DNA from 4 places in the Janthinobacterium sp. JC611 genome. Region 2 is predicted to be linked to each of the others. Evidence: predicted binding sites of a transcription regulator. Region 2 holds the regulator's gene; each other region holds the start of a gene.
The links. The regulator sigma-54, encoded in region 2, starts transcription at its own class of promoters, with help from an activator protein. The targets are predictions, from matches to a motif close to TGGCANGNAANCTGCTTT.

Region 1: J0O65_RS19700 (EDSAP-1 family PEP-CTERM protein) is a predicted target of sigma-54. The motif match lies at 3,091-3,108, and genes of this name have one in related genera.
Region 3: pedF (cytochrome c-550 PedF) is a predicted target of sigma-54. The motif match lies at 2,525-2,542, and genes of this name have one in related genera.
Region 4: glnA (type I glutamate--ammonia ligase) is a predicted target of sigma-54. The motif match lies at 3,488-3,505, and genes of this name have one in related genera.

What each region holds. Positions count from the first base shown of each region.
Region 1 covers NZ_JAFLJN010000025.1:346,535-350,896, forward strand. The annotation lists gene J0O65_RS19690 (nitroreductase family protein) at 1-922, shown strand, start outside; gene J0O65_RS19695 (EDSAP-1 family PEP-CTERM protein) at 930-1,928, opposite strand; gene J0O65_RS19700 (EDSAP-1 family PEP-CTERM protein) at 2,037-3,017, opposite strand; gene J0O65_RS19705 (glycosyltransferase) at 3,205-4,362, opposite strand, start outside.
Region 2 covers NZ_JAFLJN010000015.1:8,192-12,553, forward strand. The annotation lists gene J0O65_RS11000 (KdsC family phosphatase) at 1-417, shown strand, start outside; gene lptC (LPS export ABC transporter periplasmic protein LptC) at 460-1,071, shown strand; gene lptA (lipopolysaccharide transport periplasmic protein LptA) at 1,097-1,678, shown strand; gene lptB (LPS export ABC transporter ATP-binding protein) at 1,678-2,433, shown strand; gene J0O65_RS11020 (RNA polymerase factor sigma-54) at 2,438-3,916, shown strand; gene hpf (ribosome hibernation-promoting factor, HPF/YfiA family) at 3,986-4,345, shown strand.
Region 3 covers NZ_JAFLJN010000056.1:14,277-18,638, reverse strand. The annotation lists gene J0O65_RS25270 (RtcB family protein) at 175-1,413, shown strand; gene rtcA (RNA 3'-terminal phosphate cyclase) at 1,428-2,447, shown strand; gene pedF (cytochrome c-550 PedF) at 2,578-3,063, shown strand; gene J0O65_RS25255 (substrate-binding periplasmic protein) at 3,088-3,921, shown strand; gene J0O65_RS25250 (TonB-dependent receptor family protein) at 3,977-4,362, opposite strand, start outside.
Region 4 covers NZ_JAFLJN010000002.1:79,729-84,090, forward strand. The annotation lists gene ntrC (nitrogen regulation protein NR(I)) at 1-165, opposite strand, end outside; gene glnL (nitrogen regulation protein NR(II)) at 214-1,302, opposite strand; gene J0O65_RS02395 (DUF4124 domain-containing protein) at 1,308-1,817, opposite strand; gene glnA (type I glutamate--ammonia ligase) at 1,975-3,390, opposite strand; gene J0O65_RS02405 (rhodanese-like domain-containing protein) at 3,775-4,236, shown strand.

The DNA.
Region 1 (4,362 bases), on a different contig from region 2:
TCAGCTGTCGTTGGGCGCCTTGCTGGAAAGCATCGCGCTGGCGGCCAGCTGTCACGGCTTGCGCATGGAGGCGCGCCGGCGCCTGTCCATGCCCGACACCCTGCCCACGTTCGACGTGCACCTGGTCGACAGCCCCGGCATGCTGCCCGATTCGCTGGCGGTCTTCTTGCCGCAGCGCAGCGTGCAGCGGCGCCGGCTCAGCACGCGCAGCCTGCGCGCCAGCGAAAAGGCGGCGCTGGCGGCCAGCTTGCCGCCCGGTTACGGCGTGCAGTGGTTCGAAGGCGCGCGCGCGCGCCTGGCCTGCGCGCGCCTGATGTTCGACAACGCGAAGCTGCGCCTGACCATGCCCGAAGCGCACAAGGTGCACCGCGACGTGATCGAGTGGGGCGCGCGCTTCAGCGCCGACCGCATCCCGGATCAGGCGCTGGGCGTGGACCCGATGACGGCGCGCCTGATGCGCTGGATCATGCAAAGCTGGCGCCGCGTGGATTTCTTCAATACCTGGCTGGCGGGCACGCTGGCGCCGCGCCTGCAGATGGACTTGCTGCCCGGCCTGTCCTGCGGCGCGCATTTCGCCTTGCTGGCCGAGGCGCCGCCCCGTCACATCGACGATTACGTGGCGGCCGGCCGCGCCATGCAGCGCTTCTGGCTGACGGCCACGCAGCTGGGGCTGCAATTGCAGCCGGAACTGACGCCGCTGATCTTTGCCCGCTACGTGCGCGAACGGCGCACCTTCTCGCGTACCGATGGCATGCAGGAAATGGCGCAGGAACTGGCCGTGCAATGCCAGGCCGTGCTGGGCGCGGCGGCGTTTGACCGGGCCGTGTTCCTTGGCCGCATCGGCGCCGGCCCGGCGGCCAGCGCGCGCTCCTTGCGCCGGCCGCTGGCAGACTTGCTCGTCGCGCCTGTCACTGTGCAGTGAGGCGGCGTCAACGGTATCGGTGGCGTCGGCTCCTCAGGACGGCCAGGGCGGCCAGGCCGGCCGCCAGCAGCGGCAAGGTGCCCGGCAGCGGGATCGAGGTATCCGTCGGCACGTAAAGCAGTTCAGAACTGTTGAGCATGTTCAACACGAGCGTGTAGCTGCCTGCCACAAGATTGTTGGTGATGGCGCTGAACTCCGCGCCGCAATCGGTGCCGGTGCCTGTGCCCGTGGGGGAGCCGCAGCCGCTGGGGTCGTACGTGAGCATGTTGCCGCTGGTCAACGGCGTTTGCGCGTAGCCCGTGTTCAGGTTGGCGCCATCGCTCGCCTCGATGCCTCCCATGATGCCCGAACCAATGATGCCGTCGGGCGCCCAGTTGAAGACGATCTGGCCGTTTTCATCGATGATGCTGAAGGTGAGCGCCAGGCTGGTGCTGGCCGCCGAGCCCGTGCCAGCCTGGGCATCGAGATACAGTTGCATGAAGGGCAGGGCCCGGAAGTCGAAGCCAAGGGTCGCGCCCGGCTCGCCGACGACGAAATTGACGGCCATGGCCGTGGTGGAACCGTTGCGGCCCGAGGCGTCGGCGCTGCCGCCGCCCGCCAGGTAGGTTTCCGCCACATTCACCGTGTGCGTGCTGGTCGAGCCAGGCGGGAACGGGGGGATCTGCGAACTGATGATCTGCGCATCGGCGCGCGCGTACGAGGCATTGCCCATGCCTTGCTGCGTAAAGTCATTCTGTCCCTTGCTGACGGCGCCGCGCGTCGCTTGCGCAGCGTCAATCTGGTTGCTGCCGCCATGGATGACGCCGCTGCCGTTGAGGGTGGCGGTGGTGCGCGACAGGTCGATGTTGCTCAGCAGGGTGACGGAGCCGGTGGGATTGCTGATCACCAGGCCAAAGACGCTGGTGTATGAATAGCCGTACGCGGCGGCGCTGGCAGTGCCGCTGCCACCCAGCAACAGCAAGGCCAGCAGGGTCATTGGCAGTCGGGTGCAAGTAAGTGTAGTCATGAGTATCCTCATCTCCTGGTCGGCTGCGTTGTAAGGAAAACCGACAGGCTTGCCGCATAAAAAAAGGCGAGGAGATTTCCCTCGCCTGTGAACGCCCCCGGTAATGACTCAGGCACGCGCTTTGCGGCGGCTGGCGTAGCCCAAGCCAGCCAGACCCACGCCCAGCAGGGCCAAGGTCCCCGGTTCCGGTGCCGCCTGTTTCACCAAATCTACGCTTTCCACCGCGTTCAGGGTCAGGGTGTAGTTACCGGCGGTCAAGGCATTGCTGACGGAACTGAAGTTGCCGCCGCAAGCCGTGCCGGTACCCGTGCCCGTGGGCGTGCCGCAACCGGTGGGGTCATAGGTGAACAGGTTGCCGCGCGTCAGGAAGTTGGTTGCCAGGCTGGTGTTCAGGTTGGCGTCATCGGTGTTCTCCGTGCCGCCGAAGATGCCGGAGCCGACCACGCCATCGGGAGTCCAGTTGAAGACGGTCGCGCCGGTCGCGTCGGTGATGGTAAAGGTCACCACCAGGTTGGCTGTCGCCGTGGACAATACGCCCACCGTGCTTTGCAGGAAGACCTGCATGAAGGGCGAGGCGAGGAAATCAAAACTCAGCGTTGCCGTGGGGGAGCCGACGATGAAGTCGACGGAGAAGCCCGTGGTCGAGCCGTTGCGACCCGAGGCATCGGCCGTGCCGGCGGGACCGTCGAGGTGGGCTTCTGCCACGTTGACCGCCTGGGTGGAGGTGGCGCCGGGCGGGAACGAGGGGAATTGCGTGCTGACGATCTGCGCATCGCCGCGCGAGTAGTTGCCCGAGGGACCTTGTTGCGTGAAGTCGTTCTCGCCCTTGGTGACGGCGCCGACGTTGGCGCGCGGCGCATCGAGCGAGCCGGCGCCGCCGTTGATGACGCTCACGCCATTCAGGGTGGCCGTGCTGCGCGAGATGGTGGTGCTGTTGGCCACGGTGATCTGCCCCGTTGGCACGCCGATGACCAGGCCGAAGATGTTGTTGTAGGAATAGCCGTAGGCGCCCGCCTGTGCGCTACCGGCGGCGCACAACATGGCCAGAGCGGCCGCGGCCGGGAGCAGTTTCAGTTTAGAGAGTTTCATTGTATTCACCTCATGGTTGAGTGAGTCTGGAAGTTTTGCCTGAGTCCTGTCGGCAGGTGCTCATGACCAGACTTAAGCGACTTCCATGCCAACGCATGAGGGTCTTTTGAAATCAAGGGCTTGGCGTGCTTTTGTTGACGTAATGCAGGTGTTCCCGCACGCGCTGTAAGAAAAACCGACGTCGTCGTCAAGGCTGGCCGTCACGTGGCAACGAACCCAGCAAGGCGTGCACATGGGATAACAGGCGTTGCCCAGGCACATAGTCGCGCATGGCCGTGGCCAGCTGACGCGCCGCCAGCCTGGCCTGGCCATCGTCGAGCATGCGCGTGGCCGCATGGCGCAAGGCGGTTTCCTGGAAGCGGTCGGCGCGTAGCAGCAGGCCGGCGCCGGCGCCGGCGATGCCGTGCATGTTGAGGAATTGATCGAGGTTGCCGGCAATGCCGATGACGGGCACGCCTGCCGCCAGCGCCTGCTGGCTGGTGGGACTGCCGCCATTGCAGATCACCAGGCTGGCGCGCCGGGCGGCCGCGTCGCCCGGCAAGAAGGGGGCGACATGGGCATTCGGCGGCACGGCGTCGACGCGGATGGTGCCGGCCGTGGCCGCCAGTACGGTGACGGGCAGGGGCGCCAGCGCGCGCAGCACGCGCGGCAGCAACTGCCCCTGGCCGGAACTGCCCAGGGTGACATAGATGATGGGCCGTCCGCTGCTCAGTTCCGGGCGCTGCCACCAGTCCGGCAAGTCGAGCGGCGGCGCCCAGATGATGGCGCCCAGGTAGTCGTGCGTGGACGGCATGCCGTGCGGCGGGAACAGTTGTGGAATATCCGCGTACAAGGTGCGGTCGGCATCCGTATAGATGCGCCGCAGGTCGCTGCCCAGGGATGGCAGGCCGTGGCGACGGCGCACGCGGTTCAGCGGCACGGCGTGCGAGGCGAAGGCCAGCGGACGGATCAGGCGGAACAGGGGATGGGCCAGCCAGATCGGCAGCATGCGTGTCAGGGGCAGGCTGGGCACCGTGTAGTGCTGGCGCACCCAGGGACTCCAGTAGGCATTGCTGACGGTAAGGTAGGGAATGCGCTGCAGGCGCGCGCTGACCGACAGCGACAGGCGAAAGTCGCCGATCACGAGATCAGGCCGGACGGCATCGAGCAGGCGCAAATCGTCTTCCACATACGCGTGCAGGGCGCTTTCCGTGTAAACGGGTTTGCCAAGGGCCAGCGCCTGCAGGAATTGCAGCGATGAAATACTGTCGATGCGCCAGCGCCGGAAGGTGGCCTGCTTGAAGCAGAAATCATAGCCATCGGCGCAGGCAAAATGCACCTCATATGCTTCCTCGTCCAGGCCCTG
Region 2 (4,362 bases):
AAAACGTTTAATGTGTATGATGGCCTGGGCATCAAGCTGCTGCAGGAATCGGGCGTGCAGACGGCCATCATCAGCGCGCGCCGCTCGGCGATCACGGCGCGCCGCGCGCAAGACCTGGGCATTACCCATGTGCACCAGGGCGGCCATGACAAGCTGACGCCGTTTCGCGAACTGCTGGCGCTGACGGGCTTGACGGAAGAACAATGCGGCTATATCGGCGACGACGTCATCGACGCGCCCATCCTGAAGCGCGTCGGCTTTGCCGTCAGCGTGCCGGGCGGGCGTCCGGAGGCGCAGGGGCTGGCGCACCATGTGACGCAGGCCGGCGGCGGCCGCGGCGCGGTGCGCGAGATCTGCGAATTCCTGCTGCGCGCCCAGGACAACTATGCGCGCGTCATGGCGCCGTTCCTGGAGTGAGGCGCGCCGCCTCGCCAGTGACCTTTGAAAGAGTGAAGCCCTATGCGTAAGCCAGGAGGCGCCCATCGCTGGCGCATGATTTTTACCATGCTGGGCGCGGTTGTCGTCGCGCTGGGCAGCTTCTGGCTGCTCGAGGTGATGAACAAGAACAGCCAGGACATCACGGCCAGCAAGCATCTGGATGAGCCCGACTATTTCATCACCAATTTCAGCATGGTGCGCATGGATTTGACGGGTAAACCCAGTTATATCGTCTCGGGCACCAAGCTCACGCATTATCCGCTGGACGATTCGTCCGATATCGACCAGCCTTTCGTGCGCAAGCTCACGCCCGGCATGCCGCCGTTGAACATGCATGCGGAACTGGCGCATATCGACCAGGACAATACCCGGCTGCAACTGCACCGCAAGGTCGTGATCGACCGCGTGGCCAGTCCGAAGGCGCAGAACCTGACGGTCAGGACGGAAGCGCTGACGGTGTTCCCGGACGAGGAAAGAATGGAAACGGACGTGCCTGTCGATATCCTGACGGGCGCCTCGCGCATCAATGGCATCGGCATGAAGGCCAATAACGCCACCGGCGTGGTGGAAGTGCAGAATGCGTTGCGCATGGTCCTCCCGCCGAAACCGCGCCCGGCCGCGGCGGCAAAATGACAGAATGAAACAAGGAAACCATATTATGAAGAACATCTTGCTGTTGACCGTATTTTCTCTGGCCATGACAGGCGTGGCGCATGCCGAGAAAGCCGATTCCGAGAAGGAAGCCGTCATCACGGCGCGCAGCGGCCATGTCGACGACGTCAAGCAGGTGCGTACCCTGACGGGCGACGTCGTGCTGGTCAAGGGCACCCTGACCATGAAGGCGGGCCGGGCCCTGATCACGGAAGACCCGCAAGGCTACCAGTTCATCACCTTCTGGGCCGATCCCGGCAAGCTGGCCACCTTCCGCCAGAAGCGCGATGGCGCGGGCGACCTGTGGGTCGAGGGCGAAGCGGAGCGCGTGGAGTACGACAACAAGACGGAAGTGGTGAAACTGTTTTCCAAAGCCAAGCTGACGCGCCTGGAAGGCACGAAAGTGACCGACGTGGCCAATGGCGCCTTCATCTCGTATGACAGCCGCAAGGAAGTGTTTGCGATGGAAAATTCCGACAGCGGCACCAGCACCGCCGATGGCGGCAGCGTGCGCATGGTGATCCAGCCGAAGACCAAGGCGCCGGCGGCGGAGAAAGCGCCGGCCACGCCTGCGCCAGGAAAGAAATAATGGACAATACTCGTTGCGGCAGCACCCTGATCGTTCGCGGGCTGCAAAAAACCTATGGCAAGCGCCAAGTCGTGCATGATGTCTCGCTGCAAGTCGAATGCGGCGAAGTGGTGGGCTTGCTGGGCCCGAACGGCGCCGGCAAGACCACCTCGTTCTACATGATCGTCGGCCTGGTGCCGTCGGACGGCGGCAGCATCGACATCAGCGGCGTGGACATTTCCAGCCTGCCGATCCACCGCCGCGCGCAGATGGGCCTGTCCTACCTGCCGCAGGAAGCGTCCGTCTTCCGCAAGCTGACGGTGGAAGACAATATCCGCGCCGTGCTGGAAATCCAGACCGTCGAAGGCCGACCGTTGACGAAGGCCGAGATCGATGAGCGCCTGGATAAACTGCTGGCCGACTTGCAGATTGAAAAGCTGCGCGAGAACCAGGCCCTGTCGCTGTCCGGCGGCGAGCGGCGCCGCGTGGAAATCGCCCGCGCGCTGGCCACCGATCCCCGTTTCGTGCTGCTCGACGAACCGTTCGCCGGCGTCGATCCGATCGCCGTGATCGAGATCCAGCGCATCGTGCGCTTCTTGAAGGAGCGCAATATCGGCGTGCTGATCACCGATCATAATGTGCGCGAGACGCTGGGTATTTGCGACCGTGCCTACATCATCAACCAGGGCTCGGTACTGGCGTCGGGACGCCCCGACGACATCATCGCGAACGAGTCGGTACGCCGGGTCTATCTGGGCGAACACTTCCGCATGTAAGCCAATGAAACAATCATTGCAGCTGCGCACTTCGCAGCACCTGGCACTGACGCCGCAGTTGCAGCAATCGATACGCCTGTTGCAATTGTCTACCCTGGAATTGCACCAGGAGTTGGAGCAATTGCTGACGGACAATCCCTTGCTCGAACGCCTCGACGATCCGCTCGACCGTTCGCTGCGCCTGCTGTCCGACGGGGCCTTGAGTTCCACGGCCGCGCCGGCCGAAGCGCCGCCCCAGCCGCCAGGCCAGGAGGCGCCCGCGGCGCCGGCCGAAGCGGAGGCGTTTGACGGCGAGGCCGGTGACGGCCCGGCCGCTGCGGACGGCGGCGACAGCGACTGGAGCGAGGCGAGCCGGGGCAAGGCGCCCGACGACGAAGATTCGCGCCCGCAACTGGAGGCCCATCACTGCACCCTGCGCGAGCACCTGATGGAGCAGATGCGCGTGACGGTGCTCGAATTGCGCGACCGCGCGCTGGTCGAGCTGATCATCGATGCGCTCGACGACAATGGCTACCTGGAAGAGTCGCTCGACGACATCCTGGCGCGCCTGCCGGAAGAGCTGGAAATCGACGCCGACGAGATGCGCACGGCCTTGTCGCTACTGCAAAGTTTCGATCCGCCCGGCGTGGGCGCGCGCAATGCGTCCGAATGCCTGGCCCTGCAAATCAAGCGCTTGCCGCACGTTGCCATGGTGACGCGGCGCATGGCCCTCGTCATCGTGGAAAAGCACCTGGCCTGGTTTGCCCAGCGCGACTTCAACAAGCTGAAAAAAGCCCTCGATTGCGACGATGAAGACTTGCGCGAGGCGCAGACGGTGATTCGCCAGTGCAATCCGCATCCGGGCGCCGTATTCGCCTCGGACGTGTCCGATTACGTGGTGCCTGACGTCGTCGTCAAGCGCGCGCGCAATGGCTGGCAAGTGACCCTGAACAACGACGTCATGCCGCGCCTGCGCGTCAACGCCATGTACGCCAACCTGCTCAAGCAGGGCAAGGGCGAGGGCGCCATGGGCGCGCAGTTGCAGGAAGCCAAGTGGCTGATCAAGAACATGCGCCAGCGCTTCGACACGATCCTGCGCGTGGCGCAGGCGATAGTAGAAAGACAAAAGAACTTTTTCTCGCATGGGGCCGTTGCCATGCGTCCCCTTGTGCTCCGTGAAATAGCTGATACACTGGGTTTACACGAGAGTACTATCTCGCGGGTAACAACTCAAAAGTACATGCTGACCCCGCACGGCATGTTCGAGTTGAAATATTTCTTTGGTAGCCACGTCGCCACCGAAGCGGGGGGCGAAGCGTCATCGACGGCGATACGGGCATTGATCGTGCAACTGACAGGAGCAGAAGACCCTAAAAATCCTTTATCCGACAGTAAGATTGCGGACATGCTGGGGGAACAAGGCATGGTGATTGCGCGACGTACTGTTGCCAAATACCGGGAAGCATTAAAAATTCCGCCAGTGAGCCTGCGTAAGTGTTTGTAAGTTTTTTTCGGTTCCTCTGCGGGCCGGATACGATGGACCGCACGAACCCGATCATCTTTAGGAGTGTGTATGAATCTCACCATCAGCGGACATCATCTCGAAGTGACACCAGCCATCCGTGAATACGTACAAACGAAACTGGAGCGCGTGAAACGTCATTTCGATCAAGTCATCGATATCGCCGTGATTCTGACCGTGGATAACCTCAAAGAGAAAGAAAAACGTCAAAAGGCCGAAGTCAACCTGCGTCTGAGTGGCAAAACTGTCTATGTAGAAAGCTTGGCGCACGACCTGTATGCCGCCATCGATACCCTGATCGACAAGCTGGACAGGCAAGTGATGAAGTACAAAACCAAAGTGCAAGGGCACGGTAAAGAGGCGATCAAGCATCTGCCAGACAGCTCGGAAGAAGAATTCGCCGCCGCCTGAGCGGGCCGCGACTTTCA
Region 3 (4,362 bases), on a different contig from region 2:
CTACATAAGAGACGTCCTGTCCAGCCTTGTCATGCGCCGCAGTGCCCCGAATGCAGACAGGATTACATCGATCAGCCGCGTCAAACCGGCCTGGCGTGCGCACTGCGCCGCCAGAAAATCCTGTCCCTCCTTGTCGGGTTGTCGTACTGATTACAATTGAAAATGAGAGAAGCGATGAAGAAAGAAGAATACGACGTCCTGCATACCGAAGGCAGCCGTCCCGTGAAAATGTGGACCCGTGGCGTGCCTGTCGAAGAAGCGGCAAAAAAACAATTGCGCAACACGGCGACCCTGCCGTTCATCTACAAGCATATCGCCGTCATGCCCGACGTCCACCTGGGTAAAGGGTCGACCATCGGCAGCGTGATTCCTACTCTGGGTGCCGTGATCCCGGCGGCGGTGGGCGTGGATATCGGTTGCGGCATGATGGCGGCGAAAACCACGCTGACGGCGAATGATTTGCCCGATAATCTGGGACCGCTGCGCAGCGCCATCGAGCGCGCCATTCCGCACGGAATGTCGCCCAAGACGCGCGGCGGCCAGCGTGGCCGCGACGAAGGTTCCTGGCATACGCCACCCTCGGTGGTCGATGCGGCCTGGCTGCAATTGAAGGATGAATTCGAGGCGATCTGCCTGAAAACGCCGAAGCTGAAAAACACGAACAATTATCGCCACCTGGGAACGCTGGGCAGCGGTAACCACTTCGTCGAAGTCTGCCTCGACGAACAGGGTTCCGTGTGGTTCATGCTGCATTCCGGCTCGCGCGGCGTGGGCAATGCCATCGGCACGCATTTCATCGAATTGGCCAAGCAGGATATGCGCACCCACTTCATCAACCTGCCCGACCAGGACCTGGCCTACCTGGCCGAGGGCACGCAGCATTACGACGATTACGTGGAGGCGGTGGGCTGGGCGCAGCGCTTTGCGCGCAACAACCGCGAAGTGATGATGCAGAACCTGATCGCCGCCGTGCGCACGGTCATCCATAAACCGTTCCAGACGCACGTGGAAGCCGTCAACTGCCACCATAACTATGTGCAGAAGGAGCACCACTTCGGCAAGGATGTGCTGGTCACGCGCAAGGGCGCCGTGTCGGCCCGCGCCGGCGAGCTGGGGATCATTCCCGGTTCCATGGGCGCGAAGAGTTTTATCGTGCGCGGCAAGGGCAATGCGGAGAGTTTCCATAGCTGCAGCCACGGTGCGGGACGCACGATGAGCCGCACGGAAGCGAAGCGGCGTTTCAGCCTGGATGACCAGATCCGCGCCACGCAAGGCGTGGAATGCCGCAAGGATGAAAACGTAATCGATGAGATCCCGATGGCCTACAAGGATATCGATGCGGTGATGCTGGCGCAGCGCGAGCTGGTCGATGTGGTGCATATATTGAAGCAGGTGGTCTGCGTCAAAGGATAAGAGAGAAAGCAGAGATGATAGAAATAGATGGAGCGCAAGGTGAGGGCGGCGGACAGATTTTGCGCTCGGCGCTGAGCCTGTCGATGATCACGGGACAGCCATTCCGGCTGACGAATATCCGTGCGGGGCGGGAAAAGCCCGGCTTGCTGCGCCAGCATTTGCTGGCCGTGCAGGCGGCGACCGCCATGTGCGGGGCGCGCACGACGCCGGTGGCGCTGCGCGCATCGAGCCTGGAATTCGTGCCTGGCCCCCTGCGCGGTGGCGATTACCGCTTCGCCATCGGCAGCGCCGGCAGCTGCACCCTGGTATTGCAAACCTTGCTGCCGGCCCTGCTGCATGCGGATGGGCCGTCCACCGTGCGCATCAGCGGCGGCACGCACAATGCCATGGCGCCATCCGTGCATTTCCTGCAGCGCGCGTATGGCCGCATCCTGCAGCAGATGGGGGCCGACATGCAGATCGAGCTGCTGCGCTACGGCTTTCATCCCGCAGGCGGCGGCGAGGTGGTGGCCACCGTGCAACCGTGCCAGCGCTTGCGGCCGATTCAACTGCTGCAGCGCGGCGAGCGCACGGCGGGGTATGCGGAAAGCGTGGTGGCGGGCGTGCACGTGAACGTGGCGCAGCGCGAGCTCGAGCGCGTCGCCGACGGCATGGGCTGGAGCGGCAAGCAGCTGCGCCTCGTCGGCTTGCCGGCGGAGCAGGGACCGGGCAATGTCCTGTTGCTGACACTCGAGCATGAGCATGTCACGGAAGTGTTCACTTCTTTCGGCGAAAAGTCCTTGCTGGCCGAATCGGTGGCCAAGCGCCTGTTGAACGAGGTGCGCGCCTATCTCAAGTCGGACGCGGCCGTCGGCGAGCACCTGGCCGACCAGCTCTTGCTGCCGATGGCGCTGGCGGGCGGTGGTGCCTTCAGCTGCAACAAGGTGTCGCAGCACGCGCTGACGAATGCCGAGGTGATTGGCCGATTCTTGCCCGTGCGTATCACTTTCGAGCAGCAGGCGCGAAGCAGCATCTGCACGGTGGCCGCCGCCTGATGCGCGCGGTGACACATATTACTGTTGCAGCTGTTCCAAATTGATACACGACCCGCCGGATCAGGGGTATCTGCGCATGGCATGGCATTTGCTCCTCTTGGATATTCACTAAAAAACCAAGGAGACCAGCATGACCTATTCCATTCGTACCCTGCTCGGCGTGGCGGCCGCGGGCGCCGTTGCCCTCACTTCCCTGCTGACCTTGCCGCATGCCTATGCGCACGGCAACGTCACGCCGCAAGGCGTCGACACCACGGGCTTGCCCAAGGTGGGCGACAAGTGGCTGGAACAAAATCCGTATCGGGGCAATAAACTGGCCTTGACCGTGGGCACCTCGGCCTACAACCAGAATTGCGCGCGCTGCCACGGCATCGAAGCCATCTCGGGCGGCATCGCGCCGGACTTGCGCCAGCTGGACCGCGATTGCTTCAGTATCAAGAATGAGACAAAGAAACAGGCTTGCTACAAGGAGACGGATAATTATTATCTGACCACCATACGCCACGGGAAAGTACGCAATGGCGCCGTGTACATGCCGCCGTTCGAGGGCGTGTTCAATCAGGAAGCCATGTGGGCCATCAAGACCTATCTGGAAACCCGCCGCGAGTCTAACTGATCCGATTGATCAAGAAGGAGTCCCATGCGTTCATTTCAACTCCGGGGCGCGCGCGCGATGATCTCGCTCGCCTGCCTGGCGCTGTGCGCGGCCGCGCCGGCGCGCGCCGACTGGCAGAAAGTACAGCAGTCGGGCAGCCTGAAAGTGGCTGTGTACAACGAGTTCGCGCCGTTTTCCGACAAGGGCACGGGCATCGATATCGACATCGCCGAAGCATTGGCGAAAAAGCTGGGGCTGAAATTGAGCTTGCTGCCATTTCCCGCCGGCGAAAACCTCAACGATGACTTGCGCAATATGGTGTGGAAGGGCCATTACCTCGGCTATGGTCCCGCCGACGTGATGCTGCATGTGCCGGTCGACAAGAAGTTGATGGCGGATAACGACAAGGTCGAGATCTTCGCCCCGTATTACGTGGAAACCGTGCGCCTGGCGCGCAGCGCGCAGGCCGTGCCGCAATTCGATGGCGTCGCTTCGCTGGCGGGCAAGCGCGTCGGCGTGGAAAAAGTGTCGATCGCGGCCATGCTGATGCTGGGCGAAGACAATGGCAAATACCGTGACGACGTGCGCATCTTCGACACGGCCGCCGAAGCCTTGCAGCAATTGCAGGCGGGCCAGCTCGACGCCGTGCTGGCGAATCGTTCGGAAATCGAATCGGTGCTGAAAAGCGATCCCGCTTTCCCCTTGAGCGAAGTGGCGTTCTCCCGCTTGCCGCGTGCCGGCTGGGCCGTGGGCCTGGCCGTCAGCCGCCAGCAGCTGGACGTGGCCAAGTTGCTGCAGGCGGCCATGAACGAGATGGCGGCCAGCGGCGAATTGAAAGCCATCTTCGAGAAATATGGGGTGAAGGAAGCACGGCCCTGACTTGGCTTGCTCTCGTTAAAAAGCCCGCGCATCTTCCGATGCGCGGGCTTTTTAATTAGAAGGAATACATGGCACTGACACCCAGCAACCAGTTACGTCCCGGCGCCGCTTCATAGTAGCGCTTGTTGCTGTCGCCGACGATGACGGAGCCCACGTAGGTCTTGTCAAAAAGATTGTTCAGACGGGCAAATTCCTTGAAGCGCCAGTTGCCCACGCTTTGCTTGGCATTCACGCGCGCGTTAAACACCGTGTAGCCGGGCGCCGGTTTTTCGATGTTGCTGTCTTCCGCATATACCTGGTTGCTGGCCACGCTTTCCAGCGCCGCGCCAACACGGTCGAATGTATCTTTCCAGGCCAGTTCCGCGAACAGGTTGGCGCTGGGCACGCCCGGCAAGCGGCTGCCTTCGCGCACGTTGCCAAACGCCTGGTCATACACGGCGT
Region 4 (4,362 bases), on a different contig from region 2:
CATGCGGATATCGGACACGAGCACTTGCGGCGTGTCAAATTCCAGTGCGGCGATGGCGTCGCGCGCATTGGCAAAACTCTTGGTGGCGAGATTTTCCCGCGCCAGGGCTTTTTCCAGCACCCAGCGGATTGATTCGTCGTCGTCAACTATCCAGATTGGCTTCATTAGTGTGTGCGTCCCGCAATGGATTTCATGGGTGGGATACTTCCTCGCTTATGGCAAGGGGAGAACGATCCTGAAATCGGTGTATCCAGGCCGGCTTTCGCATTCGATCACGCCCAGGTGCTGTTGCACGAAGGTTTGCGCCAAGGTCAGTCCCAGACCGCTGCCGCCTTCCCTGCCCGACACCAGCGGGTAGAAAATCCGGTCGCGGATCTGGGGTGCGATGCCCGGTCCATTGTCGATGATATGCAAGTCTAATGCCAGGTTGTAGCGGACCTTGGCCAGAGTCACCTGGCGCGCCACGCGCGTCTTGAAAATCAGCTCCGCATCGCCCGCCTCGATGCGCTCGGCCAGCGCCTGCGCCGCGTTGTGCGCGATGTTGAGCACGGTCTGTATCAATTGTTCCTTGTCGCCGCGAAACTCGGGGATCGAGGCGTCGTAATCGCGCGAAATGGTCAGACCGCTGGGAAATTCGGCCAGGATCAGGCTGCGCACCCGTTCGCACACTTCGTGGATATTCACGTCGCCCACGATGTGCGGGCGGCGGTGCGGCGCCAGCAGGCGATCGACCAGGGTCTGCAGGCGGTCCGCTTCCTTGATGATGACTTGCGTGTATTCGCGCAGCTCGCTCAGGTGCAGGGCCGGCAATTCCAGCTCCAGCAGCTGGGCCGCGCCGCGGATGCCGCCCAGCGGGTTCTTGATTTCATGCGCCAGGTTGCGGATCAGCTCCTTGTTGACCTGGCTCTGGTCGAGGATGCGCTCTTCTCGGTCGAGCTTTAACTGCTGCACGTTTTCGCGCAGCTCGATCAGCACGCCATCGCGCGGCGCGTCGAGCGCGCTGATGATGCTGTGCACGCGCAGCGGCTCGCGCCCCAGGCGCTCCAGCGTCAGGTCCTGGCGCAGGTCGGAAAATTTATGTTCGAGCGCCTGCGCGCAGATGCCGGCCAGTTCGTCGGGATTGAGGAACAACGCCGTCAGCTTTTGCCGCGACAGAGCTTTCAAGGAGCTTTCCAGCAGGTTTTCCGCCGCCGCGTTGGCATAGCCGATGCGGCCGTCGCCATCGAGCAGGATCACGGCCGAGGCCAGCAAATCAAGGCCGGCCAGGTGGGCGGGACGGCTGGAATGGTTATCTATTGTCATGTGCTTTACCGAATATTCGCGATCTCGCGTTTCAGGGCCTCGACGTTCTGCTGGGTCCGGTTGATATTCTCTTTCAACTGCGCCACTCTTTCCTGGTATTTCGCATAGTTGCGCTCATTGCCCAGGCGCTCAGGCTGGCCGCCATTCCATTCCAGGCGCTGCGCCGCCAGTTTCTGCTCTTCGCTGCGCAATTCATCCTGCAGGATCTGGCGCCGGTCCAGGTCGCGCGCGCGTTGCTCGGCGCCATCGACCTTGGGAAACGCGCCGGCGGCCGGCGCCGCCGTGGCCACCGCCTGCGTGGCGGGCCGGGCAGGCGCGCCGGCCAGCGGCGCCGTCCTGCGCGGCGGCTCCGTCATGGCCCCCGGCAAATCGAGCAGCTGGCAATGCGCGCCGGCGCGCTTGTCCGTGTAGGTCTTGTGTCCCTGCGCATCGGCGCAGACATACAGCTGTCCGTGCGCCTGCGCCGCCGCGCCCAGCAATCCTGCCATCAGCGCCATTCTGTAATGCTTGGTCAATCTTCACTCCTGTCGGCTCGTGCCGCATCGTTCCTGGGCCGACTATACAACACCGCACTCTCCCGGCCTTGGCGTGCTACATAAAAAAAACGCGGGCGAGACCATCGCCTCACCCGCGTTCTTTATTCACTACCGGCACATTGCCGGCGTGGCGCCATTACAGCGAGTAGTACATGTCGAACTCGGCAGGATGCGTGGTCATGCGCATACGCTGCACGTCCTGCATTTTCAGTTCCAGATAAGCGTCGATCATGGAATCGCTGAACACGCCGCCACGGGTCAGGAACTCGCGGTCCTTGTCCAGGGCTTCCAGTGCTTCTTCCAGCGAAGCGCACACGGTCGGGATCAGCGCGTCTTCTTCCGGCGGCAGATGGTACAGATCTTTCGAGGCGGCTTCGCCCGGATGGATCTTGTTGGCAACGCCGTCCAGGCCGGCCATCAGCAGTGCGGCGAAGCACAGGTACGGGTTCGCCAGTGGATCCGGGAAGCGCGCTTCGACGCGGCGGCCTTTTGGATTGGCCACGTGCGGGATACGGATCGAGGCGGAACGGTTCTTCGCCGAGTACGCCAGTTTCACCGGGGCTTCGTAGCCTGGTACCAGGCGCTTGTACGAGTTGGTGCCCGGGTTGGTGATCGCGTTCAGTGCCTTGGCGTGCTTGATGATGCCGCCGATGTAGTACAGGGCGAAATCGGACAGGCCGGCATAGCCGTCGCCGGCGAACAGGTTCTTGCCATCTTTCCATACGGATTGATGCACGTGCATGCCCGAACCGTTGTCGCCAACGATAGGTTTCGGCATGAAGGTGGCGGTCTTGCCATAGCTGTGCGCCACGTTCCACACCACGTATTTCAGGTTTTGCGTCCAGTCGGCGCGCTCGACCAGGGTCGAGAACTTGGTGCCGATTTCATTCTGGCCGGCGCCGGCGACTTCGTGATGATGCACCTCAACCGGAATGCCCAGAGACTCGAGGATCAGGCACATTTCCGAACGCATGTCCTGGAAGCTGTCCACGGGCGGCACGGGGAAGTAGCCGCCCTTGACGGTCGGACGGTGGCCGCTGTTGCCGCCTTCGATGTCCTTGCCGGTCGACCACGAACCTTCGTCGGAACCGATCTTGACGAAGCAGCCCGACATGTCGATCTTCCAGCGCACGCTGTCGAAGATGAAGAATTCCGGCTCAGGGCCGAAGTAGGCGGTGTCGCCCATGCCCGACGATTTCAGGTAGGCTTCGGCGCGTTTCGCGATCGAGCGCGGGTCGCGGTCGTAGCCCTTGCCGTCCGACGGTTCGATCACGTCGCACTGCATGAACAGGGTCGTTTCTTCCATGAACGGGTCGATATTGGCCGTGTTTGGATCCGGCAGCAAGATCATGTCGGACGCTTCGATGCCTTTCCAGCCAGCGATCGAAGAACCGTCAAAGGCGTGGCCCGATTCGAATTTGTCCATGTCGAAGTGCGACACGGGAACCGTTACGTGCTGCTCTTTACCACGGGTATCAGCAAAGCGGAAATCAACGAATTTGACTTCGTTTTCTTCTACCATCTTCAAGACTTCTGCGGCTGTCATTGCCATGCGTATCTCCTAAATGAATGTGGGGTGAGCCGACCTTAGTGCGTCTGGGCTGATGAAGCGAAGCAAACATTGCGTGCCACCAAAACTCATAAGGATCATAGCAGATTCCATGCCAGCTTCTGGACGGACGTGGCCGCCAAGGTCAAAACCCGGCCATCCCAGCGAAAGTTTTCCAGCCCGCGATTTTCACGCGCGTTTGCGTCAAATCAAGAATGCACCATGCAAGTGCAAAAAACGAATAATGCACCATTATCGTGCATTTTGTGCCGATTCCTGAAAAATGCCTCGTTGTGGTGCGTGCACCGTGCACCGTGGATTCCCGTTTGCGGGGCGCGGACGGCGCACTATAATCGTACACACCTGCCCACTTTCATCGAGGACGCCATGACCACCGCCGCCGACATCCTGACCACCGCCCGCAGCCGGGCCAATGAAGGTACGCCGTATGCCGGCGCCGTCACGCCGCAGGAAGCGTATGAGCTGCTGCAAGGCGATGCCGGCGTCAAGCTCATCGACGTGCGCACGAATGCCGAGCGCGACTGGGTGGGCCGGGTCGACATCGCCGATACCCAGCATGGCGCGGTGCAGTGGGCCACGTACCCGGGCGGCGTGCCGAATCCCGATTTCCTCGCGCAGCTGGCCGCCCAGGCCGGCAAGGACGAGGTGCTGCTGTTCCTGTGCCGTTCCGGCGTGCGTTCGCGCCATGCCGCCAAGCTGGCCACCGAGCACGGCTACATCAACTGCTTCGACATCCTCGAAGGCTTCGAAGGCGACAAGGACGCCGACGGCCACCGCAAGCAGATCGGCGGCTGGTGCAAGGCGGGCCTGCCCTGGCTGGGCGCCTGACGCTGGCCGCCTGACTATCTGAACCATGTTTGATCTGGCGGGCCATGCTGCGGCCCGCCATCGGCTACAACCATCCATGCGCGCGCGATTTTCTCCAGAGCGGCGCAGATTTACCTTGCGAACATG